2 linked regions of the Variovorax paradoxus genome follow. The protein of the gene in region 2 interacts with the protein of the main gene of each other region in a pairwise test. Links are inferred from orthologs where the notes say so. Each region holds a gene or a part of one and is shown on either strand. Other genes may lie near its edges.

The links. Proteins that work in one complex are often made in the same cells at the same time.
Region 1: the proteins of zapD (region 2) and ftsZ interact in binary tests that used the Escherichia coli proteins (3 or more experiments, as listed by UniProt). The link is inferred for Variovorax paradoxus from one-to-one orthologs.

Annotation. Positions count from the first base shown.
Region 1 is NZ_JAUSXL010000002.1:1,033,547-1,040,584, forward strand. The notes cover bases 2,531-5,474. They hold ftsZ (cell division protein FtsZ), read right to left. Parts: upstream 4,643-5,474; coding sequence 3,419-4,642; downstream 2,531-3,418. Other genes in these bases: lpxC (UDP-3-O-acyl-N-acetylglucosamine deacetylase), read right to left, coding at 2,531-3,213; ftsA (cell division protein FtsA), read right to left, coding at 4,812-5,474. In the rest of the region: QFZ47_RS08625 (alpha-methylserine aldolase), read right to left, coding at 1-464; QFZ47_RS08630 (LysR family transcriptional regulator), read left to right, coding at 577-1,536; QFZ47_RS08635 (hypothetical protein), read right to left, coding at 1,549-2,031; QFZ47_RS08640 (hypothetical protein), read right to left, coding at 2,099-2,275; more of lpxC, read right to left, coding at 2,290-2,530; more of ftsA, read right to left, coding at 5,475-6,041; QFZ47_RS08660 (cell division protein FtsQ/DivIB), read right to left, coding at 6,065-6,856; QFZ47_RS08665 (D-alanine--D-alanine ligase), read right to left, coding at 6,859-7,038. UniProt on the Escherichia coli protein: Essential cell division protein that forms a contractile ring structure (Z ring) at the future cell division site. The regulation of the ring assembly controls the timing and the location of cell division.
Region 2 is NZ_JAUSXL010000002.1:2,988,841-2,995,879, forward strand. The notes cover bases 3,756-6,700. They hold zapD (cell division protein ZapD), read right to left. Parts: upstream 5,634-6,700; coding sequence 4,878-5,633; downstream 3,756-4,877. Other genes in these bases: QFZ47_RS17735 (acyltransferase family protein), read left to right, coding at 3,756-4,630; QFZ47_RS17740 (DNA gyrase inhibitor YacG), read right to left, coding at 4,648-4,866; QFZ47_RS17750 (alginate O-acetyltransferase AlgX-related protein), read right to left, coding at 5,670-6,689; QFZ47_RS17755 (MBOAT family O-acyltransferase), read right to left, coding at 6,696-6,700. Also shown: preprotein translocase subunit SecA, read left to right, coding at 1-36; bifunctional glutamate N-acetyltransferase/amino-acid acetyltransferase ArgJ, read left to right, coding at 66-1,295; QFZ47_RS17725 (ATP-binding protein), read left to right, coding at 1,292-2,167; QFZ47_RS17730 ((deoxy)nucleoside triphosphate pyrophosphohydrolase), read left to right, coding at 2,164-2,616; more of QFZ47_RS17735, read left to right, coding at 2,678-3,755; more of QFZ47_RS17755, read right to left, coding at 6,701-7,039. UniProt on the Escherichia coli protein: Cell division factor that enhances FtsZ-ring assembly. Directly interacts with FtsZ and promotes bundling of FtsZ protofilaments, with a reduction in FtsZ GTPase activity.

The sequences.
Region 1 (7,038 bases), 2.0 Mb from region 2 along the record:
GCATGGTGCGTGACGTGGCCGCCGATGGCCGGCGGCGGCGCAATGATCGTGTCGCCGGGCTGGCAGGTCGCCATGAACACATAGAGGTTCGACAGCGCACCGGAACTCACGCGCACTTCGGCAAACTTCGAGCCGAACACCTCGGCGGCCAGCTCGGCCGCAATGACCTCGATGCGCTCGATGGCCTCCAGCCCCACTTCGTACTTGTCGCCCGGGTAGCCCAGCGAGGCACGCGAGCCGAGGCCGCGCGCGAGCAGCGCCTCGGCGGCCGGGTTCATCACGTTGGTGGCGGGGTTGAGGTTCAGGCCCTCGCGGTCATGGATGCGGTGGTTGTCGTCCGCGAGCCTTTCGATCTCGGCGGCGATGCCCGCTGCATCGCGCGCGGCGGCATCGGCAGCGATGGCGAGCACATGGTCTTCGCTGGCGGCGGGAACCCAGGAGCGGCGTTGAAGGGCGGCGGGCATGCGGCGTATCTCGTTGGAAGTGGCAGGTGGCCGCATGGTCGCTTGCGCCATCACTGCGGGCAACACGGATAATCTGGGCCCGAGCCATAGAAAAACTTGGGGTCCACATCGCATGCCGCTTGCACCACCCCGCCCTCGCCTGCCTCCGCACACGGCCGTTCGCGCCTTCGAGGCTGCCGCACGCCACTGCAGCTTCGCGCGCGCGGCCGAAGAGCTGTTCGTCACGCCGGCTGCCGTCGCGCACCAGATCAAGGCGCTGGAGACCTGGGCCGGCGGCGCGCTGTTCGAGCGCCACAGCCAGGGCATCCGCCTCAGCGCGCATGGACGGCGCGCGCTGCCCGCGCTCAGCGCCGCGGTCGACCAGTTCGGCCTCGCGGTGCAGGCACTGCGGCACGAGACGCAGACCGCCGCGCGCCGCAGCACGCTGCAGGTCGCGGCCCTGCCGGCGATGGCCCAGCTGTGGCTGTCGCCGCGGCTTTCGCGGCTGAAGGCGGCGCTGCCCGGCGTGCAGGTGTCCGTGACGGCGCTCGAGCAGCCGCCGAACTTCCGCCGCGAACCCTTCGACCTCGGCCTGTTCTATGCACGCGCCGGCGATCGCATCGAAACGGCCGTCGGCGCGCAGGGCATGGTGCTCGCACGCGACCGGCTCGTGCCGGTGTGCAGCCCGCGCATCCAGCAGCCGCTGCCAAGCGGCCGTCCGCGCCCGCTCGACGACCTGTTCGATGTGCTGGCCCGCTGCGGCGGACTGCACGACACCGTGTGGCACGACGACTGGGCGCGCTGGCTGCAGGCCGTGCGTCCCGGCACCACCGCGGCAGAGGCCGACACACTGGCCGCCGGCCCGGACTTCTCGCTCTATGGCCTCGCGCTGCAGGCGGCGCTCGACGGTGAAGGCGTGCTCATGGGCCGCGAACGTCTGGTGGCGCCGCTGCTCGCGCAGGGCAGGCTGCATGCGCCCTGGGGGCGGCCGAAGGTATTGGGGGACACGCTCGTTCTGCTGGTGCCCGCGCACCGCAAGGGACCGCTGCTGGCGCAGCAGGTGCAGGCGTTGCAGGCGCTGGCTGCGGGCTGAGGCCGCGGACTGCTACCTTCGAAAGTTCAGCCGCCCGTTCGTCCAGCATCCGTCGATCCGCCGATCGTCGACGATCAGGCCGACCCAGGGCCGCGTGATGTCCGGGCTGCCCAGGTTGATGTAGCGGCCGACCAGCCTGTCGGGCGCGATGTACCGGACGTCGAGCAGGGCCTGCCGTTTGCCGCCGTCCCAGTCGAACAGCAGGTAGAAGCGGCTGCCGGCCGCCTTGACGACCGCCTTGCCTTCCTTCCAGGCCTGCGCGGTGTCGCCCGGAATGGTCGGGTCCGCGCCGCCATTCCATCGACTGGACCACGCGCCTGCAATCGAATCCGGAACCTCTTCGATGATCGAACCCCAGCGTTGCGCATTCGGGTCGTCGGCGCCGCCGCCCAGCTCGACGCCGTCGGCGAATTCGTCCACGTCGAGGCCGTCCGGGTCCGGGGCATCCTGGACGCCGAACGGATTCCTCGTGGGTTGTTCAGGGTGTGTGTTCATGGCGCCATCGTGCGCCTGCACCTTTCGCCTGGCATGCCGTTTCCGGACATGCGAACGCAGGAGAAAGCTACGCCACCCGTTCAGCGATCAGCACGGCGAAGAAGCCGAACGCCGCAAGCAGCGTCCACTTGAGCACGATCCACCCGATGCGCCGGTACTTGACCTGGCCCGTTCCCGCATAGAACGCGAACAACACGCCCGCCACCAGCAGAAGCAGCAGGATGGCCCAGCGGAAGAGAAGCATCGCCCGAACGCTGCCTACCAGGCCCGCGCCACTTCGCCGAAACCGCGCGGTGCGCGCTTTTCGTCTTCGAAGGTGACGACCTCGTAGGCATCGCTGTGGGCCAGCAGTTCGCGCAGCAGCTTGTTGTTGAGCGCGTGGCCCGAGCGGAACGCGGTGTACGCCGCGAGCAGCGGCTTGCCGATGATGTACAGGTCGCCCATGGCGTCGAGGATCTTGTGCTTCACGAACTCGTCGTCGTAGCGCAGGCCTCCGGCATTGAGCACCTTGGTGTCGTCCATCACGATGGCGTTGTCCAGGCCGCCGCCGAGCGCCAGGCCCTTGCTGCGCATGTATTCCACTTCCTTGGTGAAGCCGAAGGTGCGGGCACGTGCGATGTCGCGGCTGTAGGAACCGGTGCCCAGATCGAACTCCACGCGCTGGCCGGTGGAGTTGACCACGCGGTGGTCGAAGTCGATCTCGAAGCTGAGCTTGTAGCCGTGGTAGGGCTCCAGGCTGGCCCACTTCTCGTTGGCGCCCTCGCCTTCGCGCACCTCGACCTTGCGCGTCACGCGGATGAAGCGGCGCGGCGCCTTCTGCAGCTCGATGCCCGCGCTTTGCAGCAGGAACACGAAGGACGAGGCCGACCCGTCGAGGATCGGCACTTCGTCGGCCGTGATGTCGATGTAGAGGTTGTCGATGCCCAGGCCCGCGCAGGCCGACATCAGGTGCTCGACCGTCTGCACCTTGGCGCCGCCGGTCGAGACGGTGGAGGCCAGGCGCGTGTCGGTCACCGCTTCGGCGGTCATGCGGATGTCGACCGGCTCGGGCAGGTCGACGCGCCGGAACACGATGCCGGTGTCCACCGGAGCGGGGCGCAGCGTGAGTTCCACGCGCTGGCCGCTGTGTAGCCCCACGCCCACGGCGCGGCTGATCGACTTGAGGGTTCGTTGTTGCAGCACGCCGAAGATTTTAGGCGCGCGGCGGCCATGCCGCCCTATTCCCCTCGCTATGGCAGCGATAGACATGGGTTCTATGCCAGGCGACCGGCGATGGACGCAAAGGGCACGAAGCGGACGCAGCGCCTAGAGTCGGCGGAAGTCCCTTTCAGGTCTTCCCCGTACCCCTTGCGAACCTTCGTGCCCTCTGCGTTCGGTTGCCTTGCCGTCAATCCGCTTGACGGCGCAGGAATGCCGGGATCTCGAAGTCGTCCATGCCGCCCGACGACAGCGCATCCACCTTGGCCGCGGCCATGGTGCGGTTGGTGCGCCACACGCTGGGAACGGCCATGCCGTCGTAGTTCGGCTGGTGGTTGCCGCCGCCGTGGCCGGCGTGGCCCGCATGGCCAGCGCCGAGCGTGGGCACGTTGAACGGGATGTTGTCGGTGCCGGTGCGGATCACTTCGAGCGTCGGGGCCTGGCGGCGCGCATCGGCGCGCGACAGGCCGGTGGCCACCACGGTCACGCGCATCTGGTCGCCCAGGCTTTCGTCGTAGGCCGCGCCGTAGATCACGTGCGCATCGGGCGAGGCGTAGGCGCGGATGGTGTTCATCGCGAGCTTCGACTCGTTGAGCTTGAGCGAACCCTTCGATGCGGTCACCAGCACCAGCACGCCCTTGGCGCCCGAGAGGTCGATGCCTTCGAGCAGCGGGCAGGCCACGGCCTGTTCGGCGGCGATGCGCGCGCGGTCCGGGCCGGCGGCGGCGGCCGTGCCCATCATGGCCTTGCCGGGCTCGCCCATCACGGTGCGCACGTCTTCGAAGTCGACATTCACGCCGCCGTACTCGTTGATGATTTCCGAGATGCCGCCCACGGCGTTCTTGAGCACGTCGTTGGCATGCGCGAAGGCTTCGTCCTGCGTGATGTCCTCGCCCAGCACGTCGAGCAGCTTCTCGTTGAGCACCACGATCAGCGAGTCGACGTTGGCCTCGAGCTCGGCCAGGCCAGCATCGGCGTTGGTCATGCGGCGCCCGCCCTCCCAGTCGAAGGGCTTGGTCACCACGCCCACGGTGAGGATGCCCATCTCCTTGGCCACGCGCGCGATCACGGGTGCGGCGCCAGTGCCGGTGCCGCCACCCATGCCGGCCGTGATGAAGAGCATGTGCGCGCCGTCGATGGCCGCGCGGATGTCGTCCACCGCGGCTTCGGCCGCGTCACGGCCCTTGTCGGGCTTGCTGCCCGCGCCCAGGCCGCTGGTGCCCAGCTGGATGATCTTGTGCGCGTTGCTGCGCTGGAGCGCCTGCGCGTCGGTGTTGGCGCAAACGAACTGCACGCCCTGCACGCCACGCTCCATCATGTGCGCGACAGCATTGCCGCCGCCGCCGCCGACGCCGATCACCTTGATCTGGGTGCCTTGGTTGAATTCTTCGACTTCGATCATTTCGATGGTCATTTCTTACTCCTTGAATTTGCAGTTGCCGTTGTGTATCTATGAATTTTTCTGGTGTCTTGACGAGTTCAACGAAGCTGTCGTCGCGGCGGTGGACCTGTGCGCCGCCATCGCTCGTTGAAATGCAAGGGCGGACCGCCGCGCGCAAGCCAGAGTGGGGAGTGGTTCATGGTCAGAAGTTCCCCACGATGAAGTCCTTGAAACGTCCGAACGCAGTCTTTACGGATCCGTTCTTCTGCGCGACCTTGAAGCCGCGCATGCGTGCGAAGCGTGCTTCCTCGAGCAAGCCCATCACGGTGGCCGCGCGCGGCTGCGCCACCATGTCGGAGAGCGCGCTCGAATACTTCGGAATGCCGCGCCGCACCGGCTTCAGGAAGATGTCCTCGCCGAGCTCGACCATGCCTGGCATCACCGCGCTGCCGCCCGTGAGCACCACGCCCGAGGACAGCACTTCTTCGTAGCCCGACTCGCGCACCACCTGCTGCACCAGCGAGAAAATCTCCTCGATGCGCGGCTCGATCACGCCGGCCAGCGCCTGCTTGCTCAGCATGCGCGGGCCGCGGTCGCCCAGGCCCGGCACTTCGACCTGCTGGTCGGGGTCGGCCAGCAGTTGCTTGGCATAGCCGCTCTCGACCTTGATGTCTTCCGCGTCCTTGGTGGGCGTGCGCAGCGCCATCGCGATGTCGCTCGTGATGAGGTCGCCCGCGATCGGGATCACGGCCGTGTGGCGGATCGCGCCGTTGGTGAAGATGGCCACGTCGGTGGTGCCCGCGCCAATGTCGACCAGCACCACGCCGAGCTCGCGCTCGTCTTCGGTCAGCACCGCCTGGCTCGAGGCCAGCGGGTTGAGCATCAGCTGGTCGACCTCGAGGCCGCAGCGGCGCACGCACTTGATGATGTTCTCGGCCGCGCTCTGCGCGCCGGTCACGATGTGCACCTTGGCCTCCAGGCGCATGCCGCTCATGCCGATCGGCTCCTTCACGTCCTGGCCGTCGATCACGAACTCCTGCGGCTCCACCAGCAAGAGGCGCTGGTCGCTCGAGATGTTGATGGCGCGCGCGGTTTCCACCACGCGGGCCACGTCGGCGGGCGTGACTTCCTTGTCCTTCACCGCCACCATGCCGCTCGAATTGATGCCGCGGATGTGGCTGCCGGTGATGCCGGTGTAGACGCGGCTGATCTTGCAGTCGGCCATCAGCTCGGCCTCCTTCAAGGCCTGCTGGATGCTCTGCACGGTGGCGTCGATGTTCACCACCACGCCTCGCTTCAGGCCATTGCTCGGCGCAATGCCGAGCCCCGCGAGCTTGAGTTCGCCGCCGGGCAGCACCTCGGCCACCACCACCATCACCTTGGCGGTTCCGATGTCGAGTCCGACAACCAGGTCTTTGTATTCTTTGGGCATTGAATGTCCTCGGTATTCGCTATCTATTTCTTCTTGGTCTTGGGGTCGGCAACGACGACCGTGGTGACGCCGCGAAGACGCAGCGCATAGGCGTCGTTGTGCCGCAGGTCGGCCCCCTCGACGTCCGCCGCGGTGCGGCGGTACTGGCCCGCGACCTGGGTCACGGTCTTCAGGAAACGCTGCGTGCGGGCCGTCACTTCCTCGGGCTGGCCGCGGCCCAGTTCGATCTCGGCGCCGGTGTCCAGCACCACCTTCCAGCTGCCCCGGCTCGACAGCGTGAGTTCTTCCACGCTGAAGTCATAGGGCTGGAACAGCGGCGCAATCACGCGGTACATGCCAAGCACCTGCCCGGCCTGCTCGATGGGACCGTCGAGCCGCGGCAGCCGGTCGTCCACCTCGGCCACGTTGGCTTCGAACACCTCGCCAAAGCCGTTGATCAGCTTCGATCCGGCATCGTCGCCCCAGTTGGCCACCGGCACCTGCTCGGTCAGCGTCACGCGCAGCTTGTTCGGGAACTCGCGCCGCACCACCGCCTTGCGCACCCATGGCACCGACTCGAAAGCGCTTCTCGCACGCGCCAGGTCGACGGTGAAGAAGTTGCCTGCGAGCTGCGGCGCGACGTTCGCGCGCAGCGTCACCGTGTTGTTGTGCGTCACGTCGCCGTCGACCTTGATGCCGCCGATGGGAAAGAACGGCTGGCGCAGCACCCACCATGCGCCCGCCGCCAGCAGCATGAGCGCCACCACCACGAACGCCAGGTTCGAGACGATGTTCATGAGCTTGACGTCAAACGGAACAGGGATGCTGTCGGCCATGGCTATTGCGCTCCCCCCGCGGCATCCAGCGAAGCCGAGGCCAGCACGCGCAGGCACAGGTCTTCGTAGGCAATGCCCGATGCGCGCGCCGACATGGGCACCAGCGAATGGCTGGTCATGCCGGGCGAGGTGTTCATCTCCAGCAGGAAAGGCTTGCGGTCGCTCGCGCGGATCATCACGTC
Region 2 (7,039 bases):
AAGAAATACAAGCATTGCCACGGCAAGCTCAGCTGACCCAGAAACTCCGGAGAAGAGAAACCGCCATGCCCGTGAACCTGTCCGCCCCTGATCCTGCCGCCTTGTTCGCGGTGCCCGGCGTCCGCATCGGCGTGGCCGAAGCGGGTGTGCGCAAGGCCAACCGCAAGGACCTGACGGTGGTGCTGATCGACGAAGGCTCGGCGGTCGGCGGCGTGTTCACCCAGAACCGCTTCTGCGCGGCGCCGGTGCAGGTCTGCCGCGACCATCTGGTGGCCAACTACGGCATTCGCGCCATGGTCATCAATACCGGCAACGCCAATGCCGGCACGGGCGAAGACGGCCTGATGCGCACGCGCTCCACCTGCATCGCACTCGCGCGCCAGCTGGAGATCGCGCCCGAGCAGATCCTGCCGTTTTCCACCGGCGTGATCATGGAGCCGCTGCCCGTGGACCGCATCGAGGCCGGCCTGCCGGCCGCGCTGGCCGATGCTTCGGAGAACCACTGGGCGCGTGCGGCCGAAGGCATCATGACCACCGACACGATCCCCAAGGCGTTCAGCCAGCGGGTTCAAATTGGCGGCGCCACCGTCACCATCACCGGCATCAGCAAGGGCGCCGGCATGATCCGCCCGAACATGGCGACCATGCTGGGCTTCATGGCCACCGACGCAAAGATCGACCCGGCGCTGATCCAGCCGCTGGCCAAGCGGCTCGCCGATGCCTCGTTCAATCGCGTGACCATCGACGGCGATACCTCGACCAACGACTCCTTCGTGGTCATTGCCACGCAGAAGGCGGCGCACGCCACCATCACCTCGCTCGATTCGCCCGAAGGCCAGGCCCTGGTCGAAGCCATGCAGAACGTCGCGCGCCAACTGGCGCAGGCAATCGTGCGCGACGGCGAAGGCTCCACCAAGTTCATCACCATCCAGGTCGAAGGCGGGCGCGATGCCGCCGAGTGCAGGCAGGTGGCTTATGCCGTGGCGCATTCGCCGCTGGTCAAGACGGCGTTCTATGCCAGCGACCCCAACTTGGGCCGCATCCTCGCGGCCGTGGGCTACGCGGGCATCGAAGATCTCGACCAGACCGGCATCGACCTGTTCCTCGACGACGTGCACGTGGCCGTCAAGGGCGGGCGCAACCCGTCGTACCGCGAGGAAGACGGCCAGCGCGTGATGAAGCAGAGCGAGATCACGGTGCGCATCGGCCTGGGCCGCGGCAAGGCCAGCGAGACGGTGTGGACCTGCGACTTCAGCCACGAGTACGTGACCATCAACGCCGACTACCGGTCATGAATGAACAGTTCCAGAAGCTGATCGAGCGCGCCGAACAGCTGATCGGCCGCATCGAATCGATCCTGCCGCAGCCGCTGGCTGCACCGGCCGACTGGAACGCGTCGATCGCCTGGCGCTATCGGCGCCGCAGTTCGGGCCACGGCGTGCTCGAGCCCGTCAAGCACGTGGCTGCGATGGCACTCGATTCGCTGAAGGAAATCGACATCCAGAAGGAAAAGATCGAGCGCAACACGCGCCAGTTCGTCGAAGGCAAGCCGGCCAACAACGTGCTGCTGACCGGCGCGCGCGGCACGGGCAAGTCGTCGCTGATTCGCGCCTGCCTGCAGGCCTACGCGCCGCAGGGACTGCGCCTGATCGAGGTCGACAAGGCCGAACTCACCGACCTGCCCGACATCGTCGAGGTGGTGTCGCAGCGGCCCGAGAAGTTCATCGTGTTCAGCGACGACCTGAGCTTTGACGAGGGCGAGCCCGGCTACAAGGCGCTCAAGTCGATCCTCGACGGATCGATTGCCGCATCGACGCCCAACGTGCTGATCTACGCGACCAGCAACCGGCGCCACCTGCTGCCTGAATACATGAAGGACAACCTCAGCTACACCCACACCGAGGACGGCGAAGTCCATCCCGGCGAGGTGATCGAGGAAAAGATCTCGCTGTCGGAGCGCTTCGGCCTGTGGGTGAGCTTCTATCCGTTCAGCCAGAACGAATACCTCGCGATCGTCGCGCAATGGCTGTCGTCGTTCGGCGTCGACAAGGCCGCCATCGAGGCAGCGCGGCCCGAGGCGCTGGTCTGGGCGCTCGAGCGTGGTTCGCGCAGCGGCCGCGTGGCCTACCAGTTCGCGCGCGACTACGCGGGGCGGGCCACGGCATGAGCGCACAGCCGGGCCGCAAGCACACCGAGGTGGCCGTCGGCGTGCTGATCCGGCCGGCCGACGGCGCGCTGCTGCTGTCGACCCGCCCCGAGGGCAAGGCCTATGCGGGCTTCTGGGAATTCCCGGGCGGCAAGATCGAGGCCGGCGAGACGGTGGAGCAGGCACTGCGCCGCGAGCTGCACGAAGAACTCGGCATCACCATCGCGGGCGCCAACGCCTGGAAGATCACCGAGCACGACTATCCGCACGCGCTGGTGCGGCTGCACTGGTGCAAGGTCACGGCCTGGAGCGGCGAGTTCGAAATGCGCGAAGGCCAGGCCATGCGCTGGCAGCAACTGCCGCTGGACGTGGCGCCGGTGCTGCCGGGCGCGCTGCCGGTGCTCGAATGGCTGACCCAGGAGCGCGGCCTGCCCGCCTCGGCGGCGCTGGCGGTTTCGACACTGGCCTGATGGACAGGGCGGCGCGGATGCGCGGGCGCGTCCAGCGAACGCCGCGGGCCCGAGGCACGGCATGATGCATCCCAAGTACCGCCCCGACATCGACGGCCTGCGTGCCGTGGCGGTGGCCTCGGTGCTGGCCTTCCATGCGTTTCCCGATGCATTGCCGGGGGGCTTCATCGGGGTCGACATCTTCTTCGTGATCTCGGGTTTCCTGATCACGACCATCCTCATGCAGAGCCACGCGGCGGGCGACTTCAGCTACCGCGATTTCTACGCGCGGCGCATCCGGCGGATCTTTCCGGCGCTGACGCTGGTGCTCGCGGCCACGCTCGCCTTCGGCTGGTATGCGCTGCTGCCCAGGGAGTTCACGGAGCTCGGCAAGCAGGCGGCCGGCGGCGCGGCCTTCGTCGCCAACTTCATCTTCTGGGGCGAGGCCGGCTATTTCGACACCGCCGCGGAGGCCAAGCCGCTGCTGCACCTCTGGTCGCTGGGCATCGAGGAGCAGTTCTACATCTTCTGGCCCATGCTGCTGGCGTTCGCCTGGCGCCGGCGCTGGCCGGTCCTTCGGCTGCTGTGGGTGCTCGCGGCGGCGTCGTTCCTGGTCAACGTGCTGACCATCCATCCCTATCGCACCGCGGCTTTCTACTCGCCCGCTTCGCGCTTCTGGGAACTGATGGTGGGCGGGATCCTGGCCTGCATGCGCCTGCAGTCCGCCAACAAGCAGACGCCGGCACCGGCCTGGCGCAGCCACCTGCAGTCGTGCCTGGGCGTGGGGCTGATCGTGCTCGGGCTCGTGATGACCCGCAGCGACAAGGCGTTTCCGGGTTGGTGGGCGCTGCTGCCCACGCTGGGCGCGGCGAGCTGCATCGCGGCCGGACCGGCGGGCGTGCTCAACAGGCACCTGCTCGCGAGCCGCCCGATGGTGTGGATCGGCCTCATCAGCTACCCGCTCTATCTGTGGCATTGGCCTTTGCTGGTGTATGCGCGCATCGTGGAAGAGGGCGAGCCGGCGGCGTGGATTCGCGCGGCTCTGTTGCTGGCGAGCGTGGTTCTGGCCTGGCTCACCTATCGCTTCGTCGAGCGCTTCACGCGGGCGCGAGCGCACGCCGGCATGCTGCGTGCGCTCGGGGGCGTCAGCGTGGCGATTGCGGTCGCCGGCCTGCTCGCGCTGGGCGGCATGCCGCCGCGAAACGGCAGCGACCTGCTGCGCAAGGTGACTGACGCCACCGTGGACGACAACTACTACGCCGGATTCGAGCAGCAGAAGCTCGGCGCCTACCCGGTCAAGCGCGTGGGCAGCGGGCCGCGCACGGTCTTGCTGATCGGCGACAGCCACATCCAGCAATACGCACCCCGTGCCATGGCGCTCGCAGGCAGCGCGCCCGCGCGCATGGCAACGACCTATTTCTCGACCTATGGCGCCTGCCCGCCGGTGCCCGGCATGGTCGCCGAAGGCAACCCGGGTTGCGAGCAGGCGCGCAGCGAGATGCTGGCGTTGGCGCTCGATCCGCGGATCGATACCGTGGTGGTCGGGGCCTGCTGGAACTGCTATTTCACGGGCAATTTCCCGCTGCCGTTCTACTTTCGCGAAGGTGATGCGGCCTATCTCGTGAACAACGGCGGCGACGGCCTCGGCCGCTCGCTGGCCTCGCTCGAGAAGCTGCTGGCCGAACTGGTGCGGCAAAAGAAGAAGGTCTACCTGCTGCTGGACAACGCGAGCGGCCCCGAGTTCGAACCGCGCCGGCTCATCGAAGGCAGCCGCATGGGCCGGATGGTGGCGCTGCACAGCACGCCCACGGCGCCCCTGCCGCCGGAACAGGCGCGGCTCAACGAGCAGCTGAAAGCCCTGGCGCGGGCGAGCGGTGCGGAGCCCATCGATGTGATGGCGAGGCTTTGCACCGATGGACAGTGCCTGCGGGCAACGCCCGACGACGCACCGGTCTACAAGGACCGGGAGCATCTGCGCCCGGCCTACGTCCGCCAATACGCGGACTATCTCGACCGCATCCTTCTGGCGCCGTAGCAGCGCCGGATGGAACGCTACTGCACTTTCTTCGGATCGCCGAAAGGCTCGTCGTCGGCCGGTGCTTCGGCCGGCATCCGGAACTCCTCGCTGGCCCAGGCGCCGAAGTCGACGCCCTTGCACCGCGCGCTGCAGAACGGGCGGAAGGGGTTGCGCTCGGCATAGACGCTGTCGCCACCGCATGCGGGGCAGCGGACGATCCGCTCGCCGATCTTGTTCTTGTTCGCGTCGTTCATTGCCCAGCGGCTCAAGCGCAGAGGGTGAGTTCGAATGCGACGTCGTCGGTGCTCGGATGCAGGCGGTCGTCGGCTTCGTGCCGCATCATCCGTACCGACACCATGAGCCGGTTGCCGCTGATTTCGGGAATCAGCCCCAGCTGCGGATCGATGCGCAGGCGCAGCAGCTGGAAGCTGCGCCCCTGCGGCAGGTTCTGCTGGAACTGCCCGCCGGTGGCCATGACCTTGTACGGCACATCGGCATCGCGCAGCAGCTTGAGCAGCAGGTAGATGGATTCGGCCAGCGGCGAAAGCGTGGCCGACCAGCGTTCGAGGTCGGCGCGGCGGCTGGCCGCGCTGCGATGCTGCCATGCGTAGTAAGCGGGCAGGTCGAATTCGCAGGTGCCGCCAGGAATGCCCGCGCGGCTGCGAATGCTCATGAGCCATTCGTTTTCCGTCAGCGACTGGCCGGCCTTGCCGGCGACGGCATTGAGCGTGGCGAAATTGCGTTCCAGCTGGCCCACCACCTGGTCGAGCACGGCCTCGGCAATGGCCGGATTGCCCCGGTAGCTGTTGAAGACGTTCTTGTGCTTGTCGAGATCGCGCATCACGTCGGCCTTGAGGTCGGCGCGCGCGGCAACGTCCATGATCTCGAAGATCGTGACCAGCGCGTAGTGGTGCGAGAGCGCGGACTCCGCGGGCACCAGCTCCCCGAGCCGGCGAAACAGGTGCTCCAGCCGCAGGTAGGTGCGGATGCGCTCGTTGAAGGGGTACTCGTAGAGGATCACGCGGTTCTATAGCTTTCCTGTCGCCAAATCATAGCGTCAGGGCGATTTCGATGGAGGCGTCGGCACCACCTCGCGCACGGCCGCGAGCATGCGCTCGCCGAGCTCGAGTTGGCCGTGCATGGACATGTGGGTGTCGTTCGAAAAATAGAAGTCGCGAATCTGCGTGCGTTTCTCGCGCGCGAATGCGTAGAGATCCGGTCCCGGCAGCCCGGACGTGCGGAACCCGGCCTCGAAATCCTTCGAGTAGTCGGGCTTCAGGTACACGGTGGTCTTGTTGGGAATCACCATCCACATGATAGGAAGCTTGCTGTGCGCCTTTGTGAAATTCTTCATCCATTCCAAATGCGCAGGGGTCAGCGGCCCATTGTCGTCATCTTCAGCGAAAAAGGGCATCTTGTCGCACGAGCGGTGGGAGAAGAGCTTGCAACCATCGGGCACCGGGCGCACCCAGGTGTTCCAGTCGAAGTAGATGTCTGTTGCAGACTTTTTCGCTTTCCAGGTGTTGTAGTAGGTCGTGATGCCCGTCATGAACTGCACGTTCCAGTTGGACGCGGGGTTCGGCACGGTCTCGTCCGGCGTGATCAGCGGATGGTCCATGGCGTCGAAGGGCCGGATCATCTTCTGGCACTTCATGCTGTCCTTGGTGCGGTCGCCGAGCAGGCGTTCCACGCTCTCGATGATGATCAGCTTGCCCTTGAACCCGGTGCGCTCGATCCATTGGTCGAAGTCGCCGCAGAGCGCGTTCTCGTACTGGCCCCAGTAGGTGGTCGAGACGCGGTAGCCGGCCTTGACGAGGACCGACTGCCAGCGGAAGGTCATCGAGAAACTGTCGCCGATGACCAGCACGTCGGCCTGGTCGACCGGCGTGCCCTTCAGGTAGGCGGGGTCCACCTTGGGCGGCGGGGCGGTCCAGCCGAATTCGCGCTCGGACAGGCGGCCGATCCGCGTGAGGTCGCCGTAAGGCACGGGGCTGGTGAGCGAAACGATCCACAGCACCATCAGGACGATGTAGCCGATCAGGAAGAACCGCAGCCAGACTTTCGCGGGCGTCGTCATGTCGAATCAGAATTGGAAGTAAAGGAACGGGCTGTAGTTGCCCAGCTTCGAGACGCACCAGGCGAAGAGCGCGAAGGTGCCGATCGCCAGCACGGCCGCGGAGCACCAGGCCATGACGGGCTGGCCGGCCACCGCCTTCGGGTGGGGAATCCAGCGCTCGAGCGTGATCGTCGGAGGCAGTGCCAGGCAGATGACGATGCCCGCGAGCATGGTCTGGAAGAACTCGGGCTTGCGGAACGGAACCGGCCCGAGTTCGCTGAACGCGGAAGGCGGTGCGCCATGCAGGCCGAGCATGCCCTTGTAGATGGCCATGGCCGTGTGCAGGCCGTCGGCGCGGAACACGATCCAGG